One region of the Streptomyces sp. N35 genome, then DNA from elsewhere that is predicted to be linked to it. Evidence: riboswitches for the same ligand, from Rfam matches in the RefSeq annotation. Region 1 holds a riboswitch; each other region holds the start of a gene.
What was found. A riboswitch is a leader RNA that binds a small molecule or an ion and turns the genes downstream of it on or off. The one in region 1 is predicted to bind cyclic di-AMP.
Positions count from the first base shown of each region.

Region 1 (7,215 bases):
TGACGCGCGCCGAGGGCGAGTTGATCGACCGCTATCTGGAAGTCGTCGATCTGCTCGGCCGGATCAACCCCGCGCGCGGGCGCGACACCTACAGCGGTCTGCGCGCCGCCCAGGCACTGGTCGCGAAGGCGGTGCAGTTGCGCGAGGCGCTGGACGCGATGCATCGCCGGGGTGAGAACGAGGTGCATGCGAAGACCCTCGCGCGGGCGCTGCGCACGCTCGACGGTGAGCGGCGCAGTCAACGGGTCTCGGTGCCGCCCGCCTCCGTGAGCTGAGGAGGCTCCTGCTTCCGTGAGTTGAGGAATGTCTGCTCGCGGGGATTGAGAGGCGTCTGCGGGCGCCATCTGCTAGGCCGATCGCGCTCCCCCTGATGGCGTAATCAGGTCGACGCCACATGTATGAGAAATGTTGCGCCAGACCTGTACGCGCGAGGCGGAATGATTCATTCCGCCGCTGGTACGAGCGTCGTCGGGGCGCCGATCTCTGCGCGTAACCGACCCTTGTCCACCCGAACAGGTCAGCCGTGAGGAGCCTCACAAACGGCCGTTTCTACTCGGAAATCGACCGTGCGGTGCGTGAAGATCCCTTCCGACGACAAGCCCCCGCCGCAGCGGCGGGGCGGTCCGGGTGGACGCTGAGTCCTGCCGCCGCCCGGATGCCAGGTCGACATCGGTGGTTCGGCAGGAGTGGAGGACCCAGGCAGTACGGGGTTTCGGGACCTGTCGCCACGACAGGATCCGGCCCCTTGGGGTGAAGTCGCCCGACCGGCGCGGCAGTCGAGCCGTGACGGAAAGGCGGCCGGGCATCTTCGTTGGCCCGAATCCGACAGGTCATCCTTCACAGGCGGCTGACGAAGGGTTGCGCATGACTGCGCGTCATCGTGTTCCGTCTCTGATCACGCGGGCCGGGAGCGCTTCGGCGCTCACGCTCGCGGTTGTCGGCGGCACCGTTCTCGTACCAGGAGCAGCAAGCGAGTCCGAGGCCGCGACAGTGGCCACCAAGGCCGTACAGATCGCCGCGTCGAAGAAGGGGTCGCCGTACAAGTACGGAGCCACAGGACCGCGCCGCTTCGACTGCTCCGGGCTGACGCTCTACTCCTACAAGCGCGCGGGCAAGAAGCTGCCGCGTACGGCAGCGGCCCAGTACAACAAGACCCGGCACATCAGGGCGAGCCAGCGCTCCTACGGCGATCTGGTCTTCTTCCACTCGGGCCGGAATGTGTACCACGTCGGCATATACGCCGGAAAGGGCCGCATCTGGCACTCCCCGAAGCCCGGTTCGAAGGTGCGCCTGGAGAAGATCTGGACCAGGAGCGTGTGGTACGGGCGAGTGCGCTGAACAGCCGCCCCGCCTGGCCGCGTTGATGAAGCGAGGTCTGCCTCCCGTCTCGGGGAGGCAGACCGTCAGGCGGCCAACGGCGCGATGAGCAGCCCGAGTCCGAGTGCCGTCAGGGCGATCCCGGTGGCGGCCTCGACGGCGCGCGCGGCCCGTGGCCGGCGCAGGAGCCGGCCGAGACGGTCGACGAGCAGCGCGACCAGCGGGAACCAGAGCAGCGCCAGGGCCACCACGATCGTCGCGAGCAGCAGGGTGCGCGGCAGCGCGGAGCCCTGGTCGGGGACGAACTGCGGCAGGATGCTCAGGAAGGTGATCGACGCCTTCGGGTTGAGGGCGTTGGTGAGGAACCCCTGACGCAGGGCCGCCGCGGCGGTGAGCCCGGGAGACGTGACCGTCTCGCCCGGGGAGTCGGTACGGGGGCGGCGCAGCGAGTTCAGCGCCTGGATGCCCAGGTAGAGCACATAGGCGGCGCCGACCAGCTGCAGGGCGCGGAAGAGCGTCGGCAGGGTCGCGAGGACCGCCGCGACACCCGCCACCGCGAGCACCGTGTGCAGCAGCAGCCCTGCGGCGATTCCGAAGGCGCAGGCGAGCCCGGCTCTGCGGGAGGCGAGAGCGCCGCGTACGACCACGGCGAAGTCCGCTCCGGGCAGGGCGACCAGGCCCGCGGCGAGCAGCGTGAAGGCGAGCAGCGTGGCATCCATGACGTTCAGCCTGCCGCTGTTCAGCCTTCAGCAGGTACTTGCAATCTTGAAGGTCTGCCTTAAGCACTGCTTTAGGCTGGCCTCATGTACGACCCCACCCGCCTGGCCGCCCTCGTCGCCGTATCGGAGGCAGGGTCCATCACCCGGGCCGCTCAGCGCCTGGGCTACACCGCGCCCGCGCTCTCCCAGCAGCTCGCCAAACTGGAACGGGAGGCGGGCGCCACACTGCTCGTACGGCATCACCGCGGAGCACGTCTGACGGCCGCCGGTGAGCTCCTGGTCGCGCGGGCGCGACGGGTCCTGGACGAACTGGACCGGGCGCGGCTCGAACTGGCGCAGCTGTCCGGCCTGTCCGGCGGACGACTGCGGATCGGGACCTTTCCCACGGCGGGGATCCATCTGCTGCCGCCTGCGCTCAGTGCGTTCCGGCGGGCGCATCCCGATGTGGAGCTGGCCGTCGCGCAGTACGAACCCCCTGCCGGGGTGGCGGCGGTGGCGGACGGCGAGGTGGACCTGGCTCTGACCCACACCTATGAGCCGGCCGATGCGGAGCCGCTGCCGCGTTCCGTACGGGCGGAGGTGCTGCTCGTCGAGGAGCTGGTCCTCGTCACCGCGCCGGGGCATGTGCTCGCGGCCGGCGCGGACCGGCTGCCGCTCGCCGAGCTCACCGGGCAGCCGCTGATCTCCATGGCGCCGGACCACCCCAGGCGGCGTGGCGTGGAGGCGGCGCTCGCGGCGGCCGGGGCGGTGCCCTCAGTGGTGATGGAGACTCCGGAGTACGCCGTCGTCTGTGCCCTGGCCAGTGCGGGGCTCGGGGTGGCGGTCGTGCCGGAGATGGTGGCGCGGATGGCATCGACTCCCGTGGGTGTACGGCGACTTGAACCCTCGACGCTCAGGCGGACCATCTCGGTGGTGTACCGCGCGGAGGAGACGGACGCGGCCGCGGGCACGCTTCGGGCGCTGCTGCGCGGGGCGTTCGGGCGGACCGGGGCGGGGTGAGTCGAGGGCAGGGCGGGTTCGCCGGACATCCTCGGTGAACGTCGAGAGTGATCCTGACGTCGAGGGCGGGGGTGGGGCCGGGGTGGGGTCGGGGCCGGGACCGGGGTGGGGTCGGGGCCGGGACCGGGGTGGGGTCGGGGCCGGGACCGGGGTGGGGTCGGGGCCGGGGTGGGGCAGGAACACTCGCGCGCGTCGTCGCGCGCGGCGGACGGCTCGCTCGCGCGGTCCCGCCGAGTCGCCCCATCACCCGCACTGGTCGATGCTCGACATGCCTGTCACCGGCGAGGCCGTGGAGAAGAGCCGCAGCGCACGCGACGGTGAGCCCGGGCAGCACCGCCTCCGTTGCGGAGCGCTAGCGCTGGTCGTGCGAGGAAAGAGGAGCGCGTGTTGACCGAGACGATGGGGGCCGTCCTGCCGGCCGCGTTGGCGGTCGCGCTCAGTCCGTTCCCGTTGATCGGCATCGTCCTGATCCTGTCCGGCACGCAGGGCCGCCGCAACGGGCTGCTGTTCGCGGTGGGATGGGTGAGCGGCCTGGCCGTCGTGTCGACGCTCGTCACGGTGCTCTTCGGCGGAGCCGACGACCCCGACAGCACCTCGTCGGCGATCGCGGACTGGGGACGGGTCCTGGCCGGCGCGACCCTCGTCGTCCTGGGGGCACGCAAGTGGTGGAGGCGCCCACGTGCCGCAGACGAAGCCGAGCCGCCGCGCTGGATGGCCTCACTCGGCGAGGCCACGGCCGCGCGGGCGTTGGTGCTGGGCGCGTTGCTGTCAGGCGCCAACCCCAAGAACCTTGTCCTTGCGGCGTCCGCCGCCGCAGCGATCGCCGAAGCCCGCGTTCATGACGCCGGCCTGGCCGCGGCCATCGGCGTGTTCGTGCTCACCCCTTCCTGCACCGTGCTCGGCGCGGTCGTCATCGATCTCGTCGGCGGACAGCGCGCCGCTTCGTTCCTGGACGGCCTCAGACAGTTCATGGTCACCAACAGCATCGTGATCACGGTGATCGTGATGCTCCTCTTGGGCGCGAGCGTCCTGGGCGACGGACTGTCCGCCCTGGCCCGCTGAATCCCCCTCTGCTTGCTGACCGGTCTGCTCCGGCCTCTGCTTGCTGACCGATCCACTCCGGCCTCTGCATGCTGACCGATCCGCTCCGGGTCGGTCAGCGGGAAGCAACAGCTCGCATCAGGCGAACGCTCCGCCCGTCGGGGCGGAGCGCGGCTTCGCTCGCGTGGCTTCGGCGTCACCGACGGGCCTGGGCACCACCGCTGGCGCGGGTCAGGACCCGTGCGCCGAAGGCCATGGCGACGAGACCCAGCGGGACGGCCAGGACCGCGCCGACCTGCCCGTTGCCCGTACCGGGGCCGCCGTCGGAGGTGGCCAGGTGCAGCACGGCGAGGAACGTTCCGGCCAGCCCCACGGCGATCGCGGAGACGGCAGCGGTCCGTACGGTGCCGAAGCGGATGCGGCCGCCGAAGCGGGACAGGGCCAGCCAGCCGAGTACCACGCCCAACAGGCCCACTCCGAGGGCCAGGTTGGCGCCGGTGCGGCCGTCACCGATGACTCCGCCGTCGGCCGCCGCGATCAGGGTCTGCGTTGCGTTCATGACTCCTCCTTCGTCTCCGGCTCGACCGCCGGGGTGGTGTGATTCGAGAGTCCCGCCAGGACCGCTCCCGGTCGTCCCGCAGACGCGGACACTTCGCGCTGCTGCCTGCGGTGCATCCGGCTACCGCGCATGTGGCAGATCCGCCGGGGATACCGCGTCCGTGGTAGCCGTCCGCTCCTTCACGGGCACGACTCGGCAGCGGGGCGCGCCGGGCTAGGGTGCGCGCATGGACACTGGACGTCTGCGTGTCCCGCCGGGTGCCAGGGACTGGCTGGTCGCCGTCGCCGTGGCGGCCCTCCTGGTGGGGACGGCCCTGGCAGGCCCCGCCCCCGAGGCAGGCGCGGGGCTCCTCGGCTACGCGCTGCTCGCGGCCGGCGGCCTCGCACTGGTCGCGCGTCGGCGGGCGCCGCTCGTGACGCTGGCCGTCACCGGGCTGTGCGCGGTCGGCTATCAGGCCGCCGGGTTCGACGTCCTGTCCGTCGCCTATCTCGTCGCCGTGTACTGCGCGGTGCGGGCCGGCCACCACCTCGTCACGGTCATCGGGTCGGTCTCACTGATCCTCGTCCTTCATCTGTCGGCTCTCGCCTTCCACGACGGACCCGCGCGTGAGGCGCTCGCCCGGGCCCGCGGCACGCTCGAGGCGGCCTGGCTGATCGCCGCGTTCGCCGCGGGTGAGGCGCTGCGGCAGGCGGAGCGGCGTGCCGAGGAGGCGGAGCGCGGCCGTGAGGAGGCCGCGCAGCGGCGTGCGGACGAGGAACGGCTGCATATCGCGCGGGAGTTGCACGACTCGCTCACCCATCAGATCTCGATCATCAAGATCCAGTCCGAGGTCGCCGTGCATGTGGCGCGCCGTCGCGGCGAGGACGTCTCCGAGGCGCTCCTCGCGATCCAGGAGGCGGGCCGCGAGGCGACCCGGGAGCTGCGCGCCACCTTGGAGGCGCTGCGCGACGACGACACCGCTCCGCCCCGGGGCATCGACCACATCGAGGAGTTGGTGGAACGGACCTGCCGCGGCGGTCTCGAGGTGACGCTGACGGTCGAGGGACAGCGCGGCGACCTGCCCGCCGCGGTCGGCCGGACCGCCTATCGGATCGTGCAGGAGGCGCTGACCAACGTCGTCCGGCACGCCTCCGCCTCCACCGCCACCGTCCGTATCGACCACCGTCCCGGCACCCTGCTCGTCCAGGTCGACGACGACGGCAAGGCGAACCCCGACACACCCCCCGAGCCCGGCCTCGGACTTCTCGGAATGCGCGAACGCATCACCGCGCTCGGCGGCCGGCTGCGGGCCGAGCCGCGCGAGGGGCGCGGTTTCACCGTCCAGGCCGAACTCCCCGTGGAGCGTGCGTGATGAGCTCGATCCGAGTGCTGCTCGTCGACGACCAGCCGCTGATCCGCAGCGGTTTCCGCGCGCTGCTCGCGCTCGAGGACGATATCGAGGTGGTGGCCGAGGCCTCCGACGGCCAGGAAGGCCTGGAGCTCGTACGGCGGCATCTGCCCGATGTCGTGCTGATCGACATCCAGATGCCGGTGGTCGACGGGATCGAGGCCACCCGGCGGATCGCCGCGGATCCGGCGCTCGCCGCGGTGCACGTGGTGATCCTGACCAACTACGGCATGGACGAGTACGTGCTCGACGGACTGCGTGCGGGTGCCGCGGGGTTCCTGGTCAAGGACATCCTGCCGGAGGACCTGCTGCATTCGGTACGGGTGGCGGCCCGCGGTGACGCGCTGCTCGCGCCCACCATCACCCGCAAGCTGATCCAACGCTTCGTCACCCAGCCGCTGCCCGCGGCGGCCGGTGGCGGCCTCGATGAGCTGACCGGCCGTGAACGGGAGGCGGTCGCGCTGGCCGCGCAGGGGCTTTCCAACGACGAGATCGCCGACCACATGGTGATCAGCCCGCTGACCGCGAAGACGCATATCAACCGGGCCATGACCAAGCTCCATGCCCGGGACCGCGCCCAACTCGTGGTCCTCGCCTACGAGTCCGGCCTGGTCACTCCCCGTACGCCCTGACGGGGAGAGCCGTTCAGCTCTGCACCGGGACGGTCCACGGCAGCTCGATCCACACCGTCTTGCCGCCCTCCGCCGTCGCGTTGACCGACAGGCGTCCGCCGCACTCGGCCGTGAGCCAGCGGATGATGACCATGCCCCGCCCGTTGTCCTGCTGGACCGCGGCGGGCAGCCGCTTGGGGAAGCGGGGGTGGCTGTCGGTCACCCCGATGCGCAGCTGCTCGTCGCGTTCCAGCTCCACGTCCACCGTGAAGGTGGGCGACTGGCCGAAGGTGTGCTGGACGGCGTTGGTGGCCAGTTCGGAGACGATCAGGCGGACTGTGTCGGCCACTTCGGCGTCACCCGGCAGCCCCCACTCCGAGAGCACATGGAGCACATAGTTCCGCGCCGCGGACACCGAGGCGGGGTCGCTCGGCAGCGTGACGGATGCTTCCTGGTGATCTGCCATGGCGACGTTGTCCCTTTCCCACCGGGGCCGAACTCCCGGCGCAAGACTGGCCGGAATGAACGAATCACCTGAATCACGGAGAGCCCCGGACTGATGCTTCGCGCCAGACTGCCACT
Region 1 covers NZ_JAEIMH010000006.1:87,716-94,930, forward strand. The annotation lists gene JAO81_RS05020 (hypothetical protein) at 1-275, shown strand, start outside; cyclic di-AMP (ydaO/yuaA leader) riboswitch at 661-861, shown strand; gene JAO81_RS05025 (C40 family peptidase) at 865-1,338, shown strand; gene JAO81_RS05030 (LysE family translocator) at 1,404-2,036, opposite strand; gene JAO81_RS05035 (LysR family transcriptional regulator) at 2,121-3,035, shown strand; gene JAO81_RS05040 (GAP family protein) at 3,423-4,097, shown strand; gene JAO81_RS05045 (DUF6223 family protein) at 4,273-4,635, opposite strand; gene JAO81_RS05050 (sensor histidine kinase) at 4,862-5,986, shown strand; gene JAO81_RS05055 (response regulator transcription factor) at 5,986-6,654, shown strand; gene JAO81_RS05060 (ATP-binding protein) at 6,668-7,099, opposite strand.

Region 2 (7,215 bases), on a different contig from region 1:
GGTGGAGAAGACCGGCGGCCTCACCCGCGACACCCTGCAGTCGATGGTCCTCGACCGCGTCCTGCACCAGGCCGCCGAGGACGCGGGCGTCACCGTGACCCGCAAGGAGATCCAGGGCCTGCGCGGCGAACTGGTCAAGCAGGCCGGCAGCCAGGAGGCCCTGGAGGCGGGCTGGCTGCAGCAGTACAACATCCCGCCGTCGCGGATCGACGACTCCCTCCGTACGGAGATCGAGGCCCAGAAGCTGTACCAGGCCCTGGGCGCCGACCCCCAGACCGAGACCGGACAGCAGGCCTTCTGGAAGGCACTCTCGGACGCCTCCCGCTCCCTGGACGTGGACCTCAACCCCCGTTACGGCACCTGGGACATGACCAAGAGCCGCCGCGCGGACACGGTGACGCCGTGGCTGCGTCAGGTGTCAGGCGCCAAGGAGGCGTAACCCCCCCGGCCGTATGAGTGCCCGCGCCCGACGCGGGCACTCGGCCCGTATGACAACCACCGAGACCAAGCCCCGGCGGCCGCTCGGCAAGGAAAGCTCCGCACGCAGGCTGCCCTGGTGGATCAAACTCCCGGCCGCGCTCGTCGTGGCCCTCGTCCTCGTCCTGCTCGCCGGACAGCTGCGCCTGCTGCCCGGCCTCGACGACATCTTCGGCTCCGAGACCAAGGACCGCTCAGGCCCCGCCGTACTGAAGTCGCTGCGGGACATGAGCCGTTACGAAGGCGCCGCCGGCTCCTACCAGGTCGTCGTCGACCTGGAGAAGGACGCCAAGTTCCTGCCCGACGCGATCCGCGGCACCCGCACCCTGTTCGTCGGCTCCGGCACCGCCAGCGCCTATGTCGACCTGGGCGCCCTGAAGGAGGACAACGTCCGCGTCGACAAGGAACGCACCGCGGCCACCCTCGTCCTGCCGCACGCGAAGCTCGCCAAGGCCACGCTCGACCCCGACCGCTCCTACACCGTCTCCAAGCAGCGCGGAATTCTGGACCGGCTCGGTGACCTGTTCTCCGACAACCCGGCCGGCGAACAGGCGGTGAACAAGCTCGCGGTCCGGCACATCTCCGCCGCGGCCAAGGACAGCGGCCTGACGGCCCGCGCGGAACGCAACACCACCGCGATGCTGGAGGGCCTGCTCACCTCGCTCGGCTTCGAGAAGGTGACGGTGCGGTACGCGTGAGCGTCCGGCGAAGGTGACGGTGCGGTACGCGTGCGTGCCCGGCGAAAGCCCGGGGCACGGGTGAATCCCTGACGCGGCCGCGGGGTACGTTGGCCGACGTGAACGCTCCCGACGCCCCCGGCCGCATCGTCCTGCTCACCACGACCCACCGCGTGGCCCCCGGCCTCCTGTCCTGGCCGGCCTGGCAGGCTCTGCACAGCGCCGATCTCGTCCTGTGCGCCGACCCGGCCCACCCCCAACTCCCGTATCTGCGCGAGGCGGGCGTCACCGTGGAGCAGCGCACCCCCGCCGCCGAGGAACTGATCGACGCCTGCGCGGGCGACCGCACCGTGATCGTGCTCGCGAGCGGCGAGGGCGACCCCCTGCTCACCGACGGTCTGGCCCGGCTCGCGGGTTCGGGCCGGGTGCGGATGCCCGACCTCGAGCTGCTCCCGGCCTCGTACGATCTGCCGGGCGCCCGCCTCCTCGACCTCGTCCAGGTCATGGACCGCATCCGCCGCGAGTGCCCCTGGTCCTCGCAGCAGACCCACAAGGGCCTGGCGAAATACGGCATCGAGGAGGCCTACGAACTCGTCGAGGCCATCGAGGAGGGCGACCGTACGGAGCTGCGCGAAGAACTCGGCGACGTCCTGCTCCAGGTCGTCTTCCACGCCCGGATCGCCGCCGAGGACGAAGAGGAGCCCTTCGACATCGACGATGTCGCGGGCACCATCGTCACCAAGCTGATCCACCGCCACCCCCACGTCTTCGGCGATGACACGGCGCAGACCCCCGAAGAGGTCAAGGCGCACTGGCTGCGCACCAAGGCCGAGGAGAAGCAGCGCGACTCGGTCACCGAGGGCGTCCCGCTCGGCCAGCCCGGCCTCGCCCTGGCCGCCAAGCTCGCCTCACGGGTCCGTACGGCAGGGCTCGACGTTCCGCTGCCCCAGGGCACGGGCCTCGGCTACGAACTGCTCGCCCTGGCCGTCCGCGCGGAATCCGAGGGAATCGACCCGGAGGCCGCACTGCGGGCGGCGGGGCGGGCGTACCGGGACGCGATCAGGGTCGTGGAGGCCGGCGAGAAGGGGAGCGGAGAGGCGGATACGGTCGAGGGGTGACCAGCACCGCCCCGACCGGACCCACGCCGACCGGAACAACTCCGCCTGAACTCTTCACCTGGGAGTTCGCCACCGACCCGTATCCCGCCTACGCCTGGCTGCGCGAGCACGCCCCGGTGCACCGCACCACGCTGCCCAGCGGGGTCGAGGCCTGGCTGGTCACCCGGTACGCCGACGCCAAGCAGGCGCTCGCCGACCAGCGGCTCAGCAAGAATCCGGTGCACCACGCCGGGGACGAGCGGGCCAAGGGCAGGACGGGCATCCCCGGTGAACGCAAGGCCGACCTGATGACCCATCTGCTCAACATCGACCCGCCGGACCACACCCGGCTCAGGCGGCTGGTCTCGAAGGCGTTCACGCCGCGCAGGGTCGCCGCGTTCGCGCCCCGGGTGCAGGAGCTCACCGACCAGCTCATCGACTCCTTCGCGCGGAAGGGGAGCGCGGATCTGATCCACGAGTTCGCCTTCCCGCTCCCCATCTACGCGATCTGCGATCTGCTCGGCGTACCGGCCGAGGACCAGGACGACTTCCGTGACTGGGCGGGCATGATGATCCGTCATGGCGGCGGGCCGCGCGGAGGAGTCGCGCGCAGCGTCAAGAAGATGCGCGGCTATCTCGCCGAGCTGATCCACCGCAAGCGCGCCGAACTGCCCGAACACCCTGCGCCGGACGAGGACTTGCTCTCCGGTCTCATCCGCGCGAGCGACCACGGCGAGCACCTCACCGAGAACGAAGCGGCCGCGATGGCCTTCATCCTGCTCTTCGCCGGCTTCGAGACCACGGTCAATCTGATCGGCAACGGGACCTATCAACTCCTCCGTCACCCCGAACAGCGCGCCCGCCTCCAGGAGTCGCTGGCCGTGGGGGAGCGGGGCCTCCTGGAGACGGGAGTCGAGGAACTCCTGCGCTACGACGGGCCGGTGGAGCTCGCGACCTGGCGTTTCGCCACCCAGGACCTGACCATCGGCGGCCAGGGGATCGCCGTCGGCGACCCGGTCCTCGTCGTCCTCGCCGCCGCCGACCGGGACCCCGAGCGCTTCGAGCAGCCGGACACCCTCGACCTCTCCCGCCGCGACAACCAGCACCTCGGCTACGGGCACGGCATCCACTACTGCCTCGGCGCGCCGCTCGCCCGACTGGAAGGACAGGCGGCGCTCGCCACCTTGCTCACGCGTCTGCCGGATCTCCGGCTTGCGGGAGAAGAGGGCGATTTGCGGTGGCGTGGGGGGCTCATCATGCGCGGATTGCGGGCGCTACCGGTCGAGTTCACCCCAGAACGCCCTGCCTCGTAACACGCTGACGACGTCCAGTAACTGACGCCTCGTCAAAACTGTGACTTTCACGTGATCTGCGCTGCATCGACTTGTGACTGACGTTCGAATGCGGCTACGTTCACCGCTTAGCTCAGCTGCCACTGGGGACCCAGGACCTGACGTATGTACGGGCCCGAGTTCCCCGTGGTCCCTCAGCAGTGCAGTCACGCGAAAGGCGTTCACATGCTTTCCGGGAACGGTCGTCACCGTCGACCCCGCCAGGTCCCCGGCCTGGTCGTCGCAGCCGGCGTCACCGGCTCAGCGCTCGCCCTGCCGCTGTTCGGCGCGACGGGCGCGAGCGCGGCCGACGGCTCCAGCTGGGACCGCCTCGCCGAGTGCGAGAGCGGCGGCGTGTGGAGTGCGAACTTCGGCAACGGGTACTACGGCGGGCTGCAGTTCGACCAAACGACCTGGGAGGAGTTCGGCGGGCTCGACTATGCGCCGACCGCCGATCTGGCCAGCCGCGGCGAGCAGATAGCCGTGGCCGAGAAGGTCGTCGCGGCGCAGGGCCCGCAGGCCTGGGCCACGTGCGCGCCGATCGCCGGGCTCGTGACGGCATCGCCGAGCGCCACGCCGGAGAGCGAGCGGGACAAGACCCAGGACGGCAAGGGCGAGTCCGGCAAGACGGACAAGTCCGAGAAGGCGGACGGCGGCGCGACGTCGGACGCGGACGGATCGACCGCATCGCCGGACCCTTCCGCCTCGGCCACTGCGGACCCCTCGGACCCCTCGGCCCCCTCCGCCTCGGCGACTGGTGACCCTTCCGCCTCGGCCACTCCCGGCCTCGGTGACCTCCCGCTGTTCGGCGAGAGCGACTGGAACCTCGGCGGCTCCTCCGTATCCCCCTCATCCCCCTCGGACGATTCCGGCATTCCGGACGACCTGCCCACTCCGGGCGGCACGGAGGGCGGCGGCACCGCCGGAAGTGACGAATCCGACAACTCCGGCGGCGATTCCGCCACTTCGCCCGACGACTCCTCCGGCCGCCACCGCGGCGACCGCGCCCCCGACGACACCGCCGACGCCGACCGTGGCTCCTCCGGCCGGCATGCCTCGCGTGACGACGAGGCGCGCGACGCGGGCGCCGCGGACGGCGCGTACACCGTGCGGCCCGGCGACAGCCTTTGGGGCATCGCGGACGACCAGCAGGTCGAGGGCGGCTGGACTTCCCTTTACGCCGGCAACCGCCTGGTCATCGGCGACGACCCGAACCTCATCGTGCCTGGCCAGGACCTGGCGCTCGGTCAGAACTGACGCGATAACAGGGGTAGGGACATGGGCGAGTTCGGCAGCGAATGTCCGTAATAAAGGAGCTTCGGGGGAAGTGAGAGATGGGTCTCACCGCCCCCGATTCTCTTTGAAATTCGAGCGTTTGCCCGTTTACGGTCGTGACCGCTCGCCATTGGTGAGCCCCGACGACCGCACGCCGAATCCTGCCGGCGGACGTACGGGAACAGTCGTCGCGTCATGCGCCGTAGGCAGGAGCGGGGGACCCAAGGTTTGCGCCGTGGGCGGTGGTTGAGAGACCGCCAACCCGGCTTGGGGTGAAGTGTCCGATATCGATACGTGGATACACGTTCATTTCGGACACCGGGTACTCACTGCACCCGAACCCGACAGCTCACCTCGCAGGCGTCGGTGAGGGGAAACTCCATGCTGTTTTCGGGCAAGGGCACTGGCAAGCACCGTCGTCTGACCAAGAGCGAGAAGGCCGTCCGCGCCGTCACGCTGGCCGGTGTCGCCGGCACCGCGATCGCCGCGCCGCTGATGACCGCCGGCTCCGCCTCCGCCGCGACCACCTCCGAGTGGGACCAGGTCGCCCAGTGCGAGTCGGGCGGCAACTGGTCGATCAACACCGGCAACGGCTACTACGGCGGCCTGCAGTTCTCGGCCTCCACCTGGTCCGGCTACGGCGGCACGGCCTACGCGCCCACCGCCGACCAGGCCACCAAGGCGCAGCAGATAGCCATCGGCGAGAAGGTCCTCGCGGGCCAGGGCAAGGGTGCCTGGCCGAGCTGTGGCGTGGGCCTGTCCAACGCCTCGAACGGCGCCGGCGCCGCGCAGGAGTCCGCTCCGCAGCAGCAGGCCCCGAAGCAGGAGTCCGCGCCGCAGCGCGAGTCCGCTCCGAAGGCCGACCGCTCGCAGCGCACCGTCGAGACCCCGACCGGCAAGAAGGTCGAGAAGGGTGACGGCGAGTACAAGGTGAAGTCCGGCGACACCCTCTCGAAGATCGCCGAGGCGCATGACGTCAAGGGCGGCTGGGAGAAGCTCTTCAAGCTGAACGACGACATCGTCGACGACGCGGACTTCATCTTCCCGGGCCAGCAGCTCCACCTGAGCTGAGCCGAGCTGAGCCAGGCCGGCTCCACCTGAGCCGAGCCACGCTGGCTCCACCCGAGCCGGCCACCCCCGGCGATTCCCCCCACGCTCCCCCCCCCCCGCGCCGGCCCCCCCGCCCCGCCGGGCCGGGGTCTTGCGCTCCTGCCCGATATGCCCGGCCCGTTCCGTACCGGCCGGTAATAAAGGTGTCCGGTCAGAGGCCCTTCTGCCCCGTATTACGGGCCTTCGGGCCTCTTTTCGTCCCAGGGGACGGGCGGTCGGCTGGCCGAAGCCTCAGAGCCGGTTAGGCTCTTGTCGCAAGGCCAAAGCGACCCTGCACTTCTAGCGTCACATCCCAGAAGGAGATGCTCGTGCCGTCCATCGACGTCGTCGTAGCCCGGGAAATCCTGGACTCCCGAGGCAACCCCACGGTCGAGGTCGAGGTTGGCCTCGACGATGGCAGCACCGGGCGTGCTGCCGTTCCGTCCGGTGCCTCCACCGGTGCGTTCGAGGCTGTGGAGCTCCGTGACGGAGACGCCAACCGCTACCAGGGCAAGGGTGTCGAGAAGGCCGTTCTGGCCGTCATCGAGCAGCTCGGCCCGGAGCTCGTCGGCTACGACGCCACCGAGCAGCGCCTCATCGACCAGGCCATGATCGACCTGGACGCCACCGACAACAAGGGCTCCCTCGGCGCCAACGCCATCCTCGGCGTCTCGCTCGCCGTCGCCCACGCCGCCTCCGAGGCCAGCGACCTTCCGCTGTTCCGCTACCTCGGCGGCCCGAACGCGCACCTGCTGCCCGTTCCGATGATGAACATCCTCAACGGTGGCTCCCACGCCGACTCCAACGTCGACATCCAGGAGTTCATGATCGCCCCGATCGGCGCGGAGTCCTTCTCCGAGGCCCTTCGCTGGGGCACCGAGGTCTACCACACGCTGAAGTCCGTCCTTAAGAGCAAGGGCCTGGCCACCGGCCTCGGCGACGAGGGCGGCTTCGCCCCGAACCTGGACTCCAACCGCGCCGCCCTCGACCTGATCGTCGAGGCCATCAAGCAGGCCGGTTACATCCCCGGCCAGCAGATCGCGCTCGCGCTCGACGTCGCCGCCTCCGAGTTCTACAAGGACGGCAAGTACGAGTTCGAGGGCAAGTCCCTCTCGGCCGCGGAGATGACCGAGTACTACGAGGAGCTCGTCTCCGCGTACCCGATGGTCTCCATCGAGGACCCGCTGTTCGAGGACGACTGGGCGGGCTGGAAGGTCCTCACCGACAAGCTGGGCGAGAAGGTCCAGATCGTCGGCGACGACTTCTTCG
Region 2 covers NZ_JAEIMH010000059.1:9,107-16,321, forward strand. The annotation lists gene JAO81_RS28160 (SurA N-terminal domain-containing protein) at 1-439, shown strand, start outside; gene JAO81_RS28165 (DUF4230 domain-containing protein) at 489-1,175, shown strand; gene JAO81_RS28170 (nucleoside triphosphate pyrophosphohydrolase) at 1,274-2,272, shown strand; gene JAO81_RS28175 (cytochrome P450) at 2,269-3,564, shown strand; gene JAO81_RS28180 (transglycosylase family protein) at 3,769-4,839, shown strand; cyclic di-AMP (ydaO/yuaA leader) riboswitch at 5,046-5,235, shown strand; gene JAO81_RS28185 (transglycosylase family protein) at 5,239-5,928, shown strand; gene eno (phosphopyruvate hydratase) at 6,270-7,215, shown strand, end outside.
Region 2: another riboswitch for cyclic di-AMP. It lies ahead of JAO81_RS28185 (transglycosylase family protein); the one in region 1 lies ahead of JAO81_RS05025 (C40 family peptidase).

Region 3 (7,215 bases), on a different contig from region 1:
GTTCGCCGGGCTCTGGAGCGACGGCGGCTTCGGCGGGGTGAGCCGGGCCTGGCACGCGTATCAGCTGGAGCATGTGATCCCTGACGCGGACCGGGTGCGGCCCGTGCTGTTCAACTCCTGGGAAGCGACCGGTTTCGACATCTCCGCGCCGCAGCAGCTCGAACTCGCCCGCCACGCGGCCGAGATGGGCGTGGAGCTGTTCGTCGTGGACGACGCCTGGTTCGGGGCGCGGGTCAGCGACCGGGCCGGGCTGGGCGACTGGACCCCCAACCCGGATCGCTTCCCCGGCGGTCTGAAGCCCCTGGCCGATGAAGTGCACGCACTCGGTATGCAGTTCGGCATCTGGGTCGAGCCGGAAATGGTGAACGCCGACAGCGATCTGTACCGGTCGCATCCCGACTGGGTGCAGCACCATCCCGGTCGTACACGCACCGAATTCCGTAACCAGCTGGTGCTCAATCTGGCGCGCGAAGACGTCCAGGAGTATCTGTGGGAGCAGCTGCACACGCTGCTTTCCTCGGCGCCGATCGACTATGTGAAGTGGGACTTCAACCGGTGTTTCACCGATGCCGGCTGGCCGGGCGAGGCCTATCCGCAGAAGCTCTGGAATGAGCATGTGCATGCCTTTTACCGACTGCTCGACCGACTGCGCGCGACCCATCCCGGGGTGGCCTTCGAATCCTGCTCGGGCGGTGGCGGGCGTATCGATCTGGGCGTGCTGAGCCGCACCGACCAGGTGTGGACCTCGGACAACACCGACCCCCTCGACCGGCTCGACATCCAGCACGGATTCACCCACGTCCACCCGGCGCGGGTCATGGCCGCCTGGGTCACCGACAGCCCGAACGTGCAGTTGAATGGACGGGTCAGCTCGCTGCGCTTCCGCTTCGTGAGCGCGATGGCGGGGGTGCTCGGAGTCGGCGGTGACCTCGCCGAGTGGACACGGCAGGAACGCGACGAGGCGCGCTCGTGGGTCTCGCTCTACAAGGAGATCCGGGACACCGTCCAGCTCGGCGAACTGCACCGGCTGCGCGCCCCGCGGGGCGGACTGAGCGCGGTGCAGTACGTACGCGGGGACGAGCTCGTCGTCCTGGCGTGGCTGCAGGCCCAGCGGTACGGAGAGCCCGTGGCGCGGGTGCGCCTGCACGGGATCGCCGCCGACGCCTCGTACGAACTCCTCGGGACGGACGAGGTGTACCGGGGCTCGGTCCTGCTGCACCACGGACTGCGCACGGGCCTCAAAGGGGACTTCGATGCCGGTGTCTACCGGTTCCGTCGGGTGCGCCCCTAATGCCCGATTCGGGACCTAAGGGGTAACTGGCCCTGAAGTAAAGGGTGGTGGCGTTTCGGGCGTGAGCGGGATCATATACGTGACGGTGTGTGGCGATCTCCGTCGGTGAATTCCGCTGGGTATGCGGATGGTAAAGATCGTTTATCCACGCAGGGTGACGGTAATTCCCGGAATGGATCAGCTCCTGTGTGGTCCAAGGGAATTGAGATGTTTGTTTTCCGCCTCACCGCTCCCTTACGGTCACCGACAACCCGGTGGACGCCCAATCCTGCCGCCACCGGAATTCGCCCCACACCCGTGCACGGCAGGAGCGGGGGACCCAACGGTAAGACGCCGTTTCCGGTCCCACCGGAGCGGCTTGGGGTGAAGTCGCCTGGTGCGACGGGACATCTCCAGTCCTAACCCGACAGCTCACCTCGCAGGCGACGGAGAAGGAATGCGCCATGCCCGCGAAGGGTAAGCACCGCCGTCCCAAGTCCGCCCGCCTCACCCGCTCGTTCGCCGTCGCCGGCACGGGTGGCGCCGCCCTCGCCCTTCCGCTGCTCGGTGCGACCGGCGCCCAGGCCGCCACGCCGCAGGCCGCGGCGGTGGCCAGTGCCCCGGTGCAGAGCGTGCCGGTCAAGAAGGCCGAGTCGGCCGACAAGACCTACACCGTCGTCACCGGCGACTCGCTCTCCGCGATAGCCGACGACCTCGGCATCGAGGGCGGCTGGAAGCCGCTGTACGCCGCGAACAAGAAGGTCATCGGCGACGACCCGCGCCTGATCGTGCCCGGCGCGAAGCTCAAGATCGGAGCCGCGGTACAGGCCGCCGCCGGAGCCACCGGCACGGCGAAGGAGGCGCCGGCGGACGCCTCGAAGTCCTCCGTGCGGAGCGACGCCGGCACTGCCGGGACGGCCGAAGCACCGGCCGCCGAGGCTCCCGCGCCCAAGGCCGAGCAGGCCGCCGCCACCACCTCCGGCTTCACCGCCCCGGTCGCCGCCGGTGTCTCCACCCAGTACCGCACCGCGGGCTCCATGTGGTCCAGCGGCTACCACACCGGCACCGACTTCGCGGCCGCCTCGGGCACCCCGGTCAAGGCCATCGGCGAGGGCACCGTCGTCTCCGCGGGCTGGAGCGGCTCGTACGGCAACGAGGTCGTCATCCAGCACGCCGACGGCCGCTACTCGCAGTACGCCCATATGTCGCAGCTGTCGGTGTCCACCGGCCAGAGCGTCGCGGGCGGTACGCAGATCGGCCTCGTCGGCTCGACCGGCAACTCCAGCGGACCGCACCTGCACTTCGAGGTCCGCACCGGCCCGGGCTACGGCTCGGACATGGACCCCGTCGCGTACCTGCGCTCGTACGGCGTATCGCTCTCCCCCCGGCCCCCGGAGGCCCCGCCCGGTGCCGGGGCCCCATGGGCCCCGGACTACCTGGCATTTGGGATTTTGAGGCGTATTCCAGGTTGGACGAGACTTTACGAGTGTCCTATCTCACCAGCCGTCAAGAGGCACCTACGGTGGCGTAGGTCACGTACCGGGGTGAAAAATATGCCGACGTGGCAGACGATTCGACGACACCCGCAGCCCTCACCGCCGTGACCCCGGCGGTTTTCGCCTCCTATGTGGCCATCGGCGACAGCTTCACCGAAGGCGTCGGAGACCCTGGCCCCGATGGCGCCTTCGTCGGCTGGGCGGACCGGCTCGCCGTGCTGCTCGCCGACCGCCACCCCGAGCACAGCTTCCGCTACGCCAACCTGGCGGTCCGCGGAAAGCTGCTCGACCAGATCGTCGAGGACCAGGTTCCGCGCGCCAAGGAGCTCGCGCCGGAACTGGTCTCCTTCTGCGCCGGCGGCAACGACATCATCCGCCCGGGCACCGACCCCGACGATGTCGCCGAACGCTTCGAGCGGGCCGTCGCCGATCTGACGGCGGCCGTCGGCACGGTCGTCGTGACCACCGGCTTCGACACCCGCGACGTGCCGGTTCTCCGGCATCTGCGCGGAAAGATCGCCACGTACACCGCGCATGTACGGGCCATCGCCGACCGCTACGGGTGCCCGGTGCTCGATCTGTGGTCGCTGCGCTCGGTGCAGGACCGGCGCGCCTGGGACGGCGACCGGCTGCATCTGTCGCCCGAGGGCCACACCCGTGTCGCGCTGCGGGCCGCCCAGGTGCTCGGCCTGGAGATCCCCGCCGACCCCGACCAGGCCTGGCCCGAGCTGCCGCCGCGCACCGCGCTCGCGGTGCGCCGGGACGACATCCAGTGGGCGCGGGAGTACCTGGTGCCGTGGATCGGGCGCCGGCTGAGGGGGGAGTCCTCGGGTGACCATGTGTCGGCGAAGCGGCCGGATCTGCTGCCCTTGAAGGCGCCTGTCGGCTGATCCCTTCGCGGTCAGCTGCTCCCTTTGCGGTCCCCTGCGGGCCGACCCCCCTGTGCTCCCCTGATCCCTCCGCGGCCCCCGGCCGGCCGCCCCCCCCGCGGCCCCCCGTCGGCCGACGGGTGCGCCCGGTAAGCGTCGTACGGAGGGCTGGCGAGGACCGGGACGGAGTCGGGTACGCCCAGGTACGTGAGGATGCGCAGCACGAACGGGTCCGTGCAGATCAGGACCATACGGCCGTCGGTCAGGCCGAGGCGCGCCCGGAGCCGTTCGATCAGGGCGATCCCGCTGCAGTCGACGAAGGTCAACAGGCGGATGTCGAGGACGAGTTCGGCCGTCGGCAGGCGAAGCTCCTGGAGCAGCGGGTCCTCGATGTCCAGGACCATGGCCACGTCCAGCTCGCCGTGCAGCTCCACGGTGAGCCGCTCGCCATCGCGTCGCATCAGGGGCGTGGACTGTTGAGCGTCGGGAAACACCTTTCCCCCAGGTCGTCTGCTGTCGCAGCTCGGGCGACACCGGGGGCCGGGGTGTCCGGCGCCGAATCTAAGCGCCGTGCATGAAGTCGGGGTCGTGCGCCGGAGTGCTGTCACTCGATGGCGTGAATTTGAGGGGCCCCGCTTGACGTTCGCGGGTGCGGGGCGGGTGTTTGCCGGCTGGACCGGTGAGGTGACAGGGCGGTTCCGCCGGGAGTGGCGTACCGGCACGGCGGGCTGTCGGTGCTGGGATGTCCGCGCGCCCGGGCCGCCCCGCCCGGGCGCACCGCACCCCCGATCCGGAGGACCTCACCCCATGGCCGTACGCACTCCGTCCCCGCTCGTCGCCCGCGCCGCGGCGGCAGCCGCCCTCGCGGGCGGCATGCTCACGGCGGGCGCGGTCCCCGCACTCGCCGCGGAGCCGGCCGCCCCCGCACCGCACAGCGCTCCCGCCCCCGCGCCCGCCCTCGTGACCGTGACCGGTGACGGGCAGGCCACGGCGGCGCCCGACATCGCCATCCTGCACATCGGCGTCGAGACCACCGCGAAGACCGCACAGCAGGCGCTCGCCGCGCAGAACAAGGCGGCCGACGCGATGCTCGCCGCCGTGCGCGAGGCGGGCATCGCGGAGAAGGACGTCCGCACCGAGAGCCTCAACGTCTCGGCCGTCACCCAGCACGAGCCGAACGGTGCCAGCAAGGTCACCGGCTACCAGGCCGGACAGGTCTTCTCGGTGCGCGTCCGCGACATCGACAAGGCCGGCTCGGTTCTGCAGAAGGTCATGGACGCCGCCGGCGACGCGGGGCGGATCCACTCGGTGGCCTTCGACGTCGCCGACACCCGCAAGCTGCGCGAGCGGGCCCGTACGGCGGCGCACAGGGACGCACACGCCAAGGCCGCCCAGTACGCCGAGCTCAGCGGCATGAAGCTGGGGCGTCTCGTGTCCGTGAACGAGGGCGACAGCGGGATGCCGCGGCCGGTGGCGCTTCCGGCGGTGCAGTTCGACAAGGAAGGCGTGCCGGTCGCGCCCGGCGAGATCGAGGACCGGGTCACGGTGACCGAGGTGTACGAACTGCGCTGAGCCAACGGATCGGCATCGCAACGGACGGTACGGCCCGGTGGACTCGCATGTCCCCCGGGCCGTCGCGCTCAGCGCGCGTGTGTCCCCGGGCCGTCGCGCTCAGCGCGCGTTCCGTGTCAACGCCTCCCGGGCCAGGCCCAGTTCACGCGCCAGTGCCTCGTCCACCCAGGTCAGAATGGTCGTGCGGGAGGGGCCGGCGGCGTATGCGGTGTTCTGCACGGCGAGGCCGTCGAGCAGCGCGGTCAGACGCAGCGCGGCCGCGGCCGGATCCGGGCAGCGGAACTCGCCCGCCTCGACCCCCTCGCCGATGACCTCGGCGAGCGCGCACTTCCACTGCTGGTCGACGTCCCGTGTCACCTGGCGCAGCACCGGCTCGCGCAGACCCGCGGCCCAGCCCTCGATCCACAGCCGCCAGCCCTTGGCGCTGCCGGTCGGCGCGTACCACCGGATCGCGGCGCGCAGCCGGCGCAGCGCCGTGGTGCGACGGCCCAGGAGCTTGTGCAGATGGGCGAGATCGCCCTCGGCGGCGTACGCGAACGCCGCGGCGACCAGCTTCTCCTTGGTCGAGAAGTGGTACAGGACAAGGGCGTTGCTGACCCCGAGCGAGGCGGCCACGTCGGCGATCCGGACAGCGGCGACACCGCGCTGCTCGATCTGCTCGACGGCGGCGCGCAACAGTTCCTCGCGCCGCTCCTCCACACTCAACCGGACCCTTGCCACGCGCTCACCCTAGTTGGCGATCCCGGCCCGGGCGGGCCCGGGGTCAGCGGTGGTGGCCGTAGCGCCGCGCGATCTCGGCCAGCCGCTCCCCGGCGAGCGCATGCGCGGCCGAGCGGGGGGAGACGCCGTCCGCCGCGGCCCGTTCGAGGATCGCGTCCACCAGATCGCGCAGCGCTCGGCCGGTGTACGCGAACGCCTCGTCGGCGTCGGCGCCGATGTCCCCGAAGAGCGTCCACCACCACCAGGCGTTGGTACCGGAGTTGACCACGACATCGGGCAGCACGGTGATCCCGCGCTCGGCGAGCAGCCGCTCGGCCTCGGGCAGGACCGGCATATTGGCCGCCTCGACGATCCAGCGGGCCGTGATCCGTCCCTGATTGCGCTCGTCGATCGCATACGACACGGCGGCGGGGACGAGGATGTCCGCGTCCACCGACAGCCAGGCGTCGCCGGGCAGTTGACGGTCGGCCGGGCGCAGGGCGGCGCGGTCGACGGCGCCGTACGCGTCGCGCGCGGCGAGCAGCGCTTCGACGTCGAGACCGTCCGGGTTGGTGAGGGTCCCCCGGACGTCGGCCACCGCGACCACCTTCAGGCCGGCCCGGTCGAGGAAGCGGGCCGTCGCGCCGCCCATGGTGCCGAGTCCCTGCACGGCGACCCGGGTCCCCGCGTACGGGCTGCCCGCGCGGTCCAGGGCGGCGAGGGCGGACTCGGCGACGCCGCAGCCGCCGACGAGCTCGTCGAGACCGATGCCGTCCACCCGCAGCGCGAAGGCGTCCGCGAGCCGCTGCCGCGCCGCGGTCTCGTCGTCGAGCAGCGGGTACACGGCCTGGATCGACGAGACCAGACCGGCCTCCGCCATCGCCTTGTCGACCACGTCCTGGGTGAGGCCGAGGTCCTCGCCCGTGGTCCAGAAGCTCTCCACGTACGGGCGCATCGCCTGCAGATAGCGGACGAGCACGCCATGCGCCTCGGGGGAGCGCGGGTCGCAGTCGATGCCGCCCTTGGCGCCGCCGAGCGGGATGTACCGGGCGCCGGGCCGGTAGTGCAGGGCTTCCTTCATGGACATCCCGCGTGCCAGACCGGCCACTTCCTCGAGGGTGCAGCCCGCGCGCATTCTCAGGCCCCCGCTGCTGACCCCGCGCACCAACCGGTCCACGACGAGGTGTCCTCGGTGACCGGTGACGTGGTCGGTCCAGGTGAGGGTGAGCAGCGGCGTGTCGGGCATCGTGCCTCCGTGGGGGGAGCGGCTACTGATCGGCCGTTCAGTATCGGGAGGCGTCCGCGGACA
Region 3 covers NZ_JAEIMH010000003.1:167,186-174,400, reverse strand. The annotation lists gene JAO81_RS02615 (alpha-galactosidase) at 1-1,291, shown strand, start outside; cyclic di-AMP (ydaO/yuaA leader) riboswitch at 1,567-1,731, shown strand; partial or broken gene JAO81_RS02610 (peptidoglycan DD-metalloendopeptidase family protein) at 1,735-2,649, shown strand; gene JAO81_RS02605 (SGNH/GDSL hydrolase family protein) at 2,832-3,656, shown strand; gene JAO81_RS02600 (STAS domain-containing protein) at 3,668-4,096, opposite strand; gene JAO81_RS02595 (SIMPL domain-containing protein) at 4,443-5,207, shown strand; gene JAO81_RS02590 (TetR/AcrR family transcriptional regulator) at 5,307-5,927, opposite strand; gene JAO81_RS02585 (glutamate dehydrogenase) at 5,971-7,152, opposite strand.
Region 3: another riboswitch for cyclic di-AMP. It lies ahead of JAO81_RS02610 (peptidoglycan DD-metalloendopeptidase family protein); the one in region 1 lies ahead of JAO81_RS05025 (C40 family peptidase).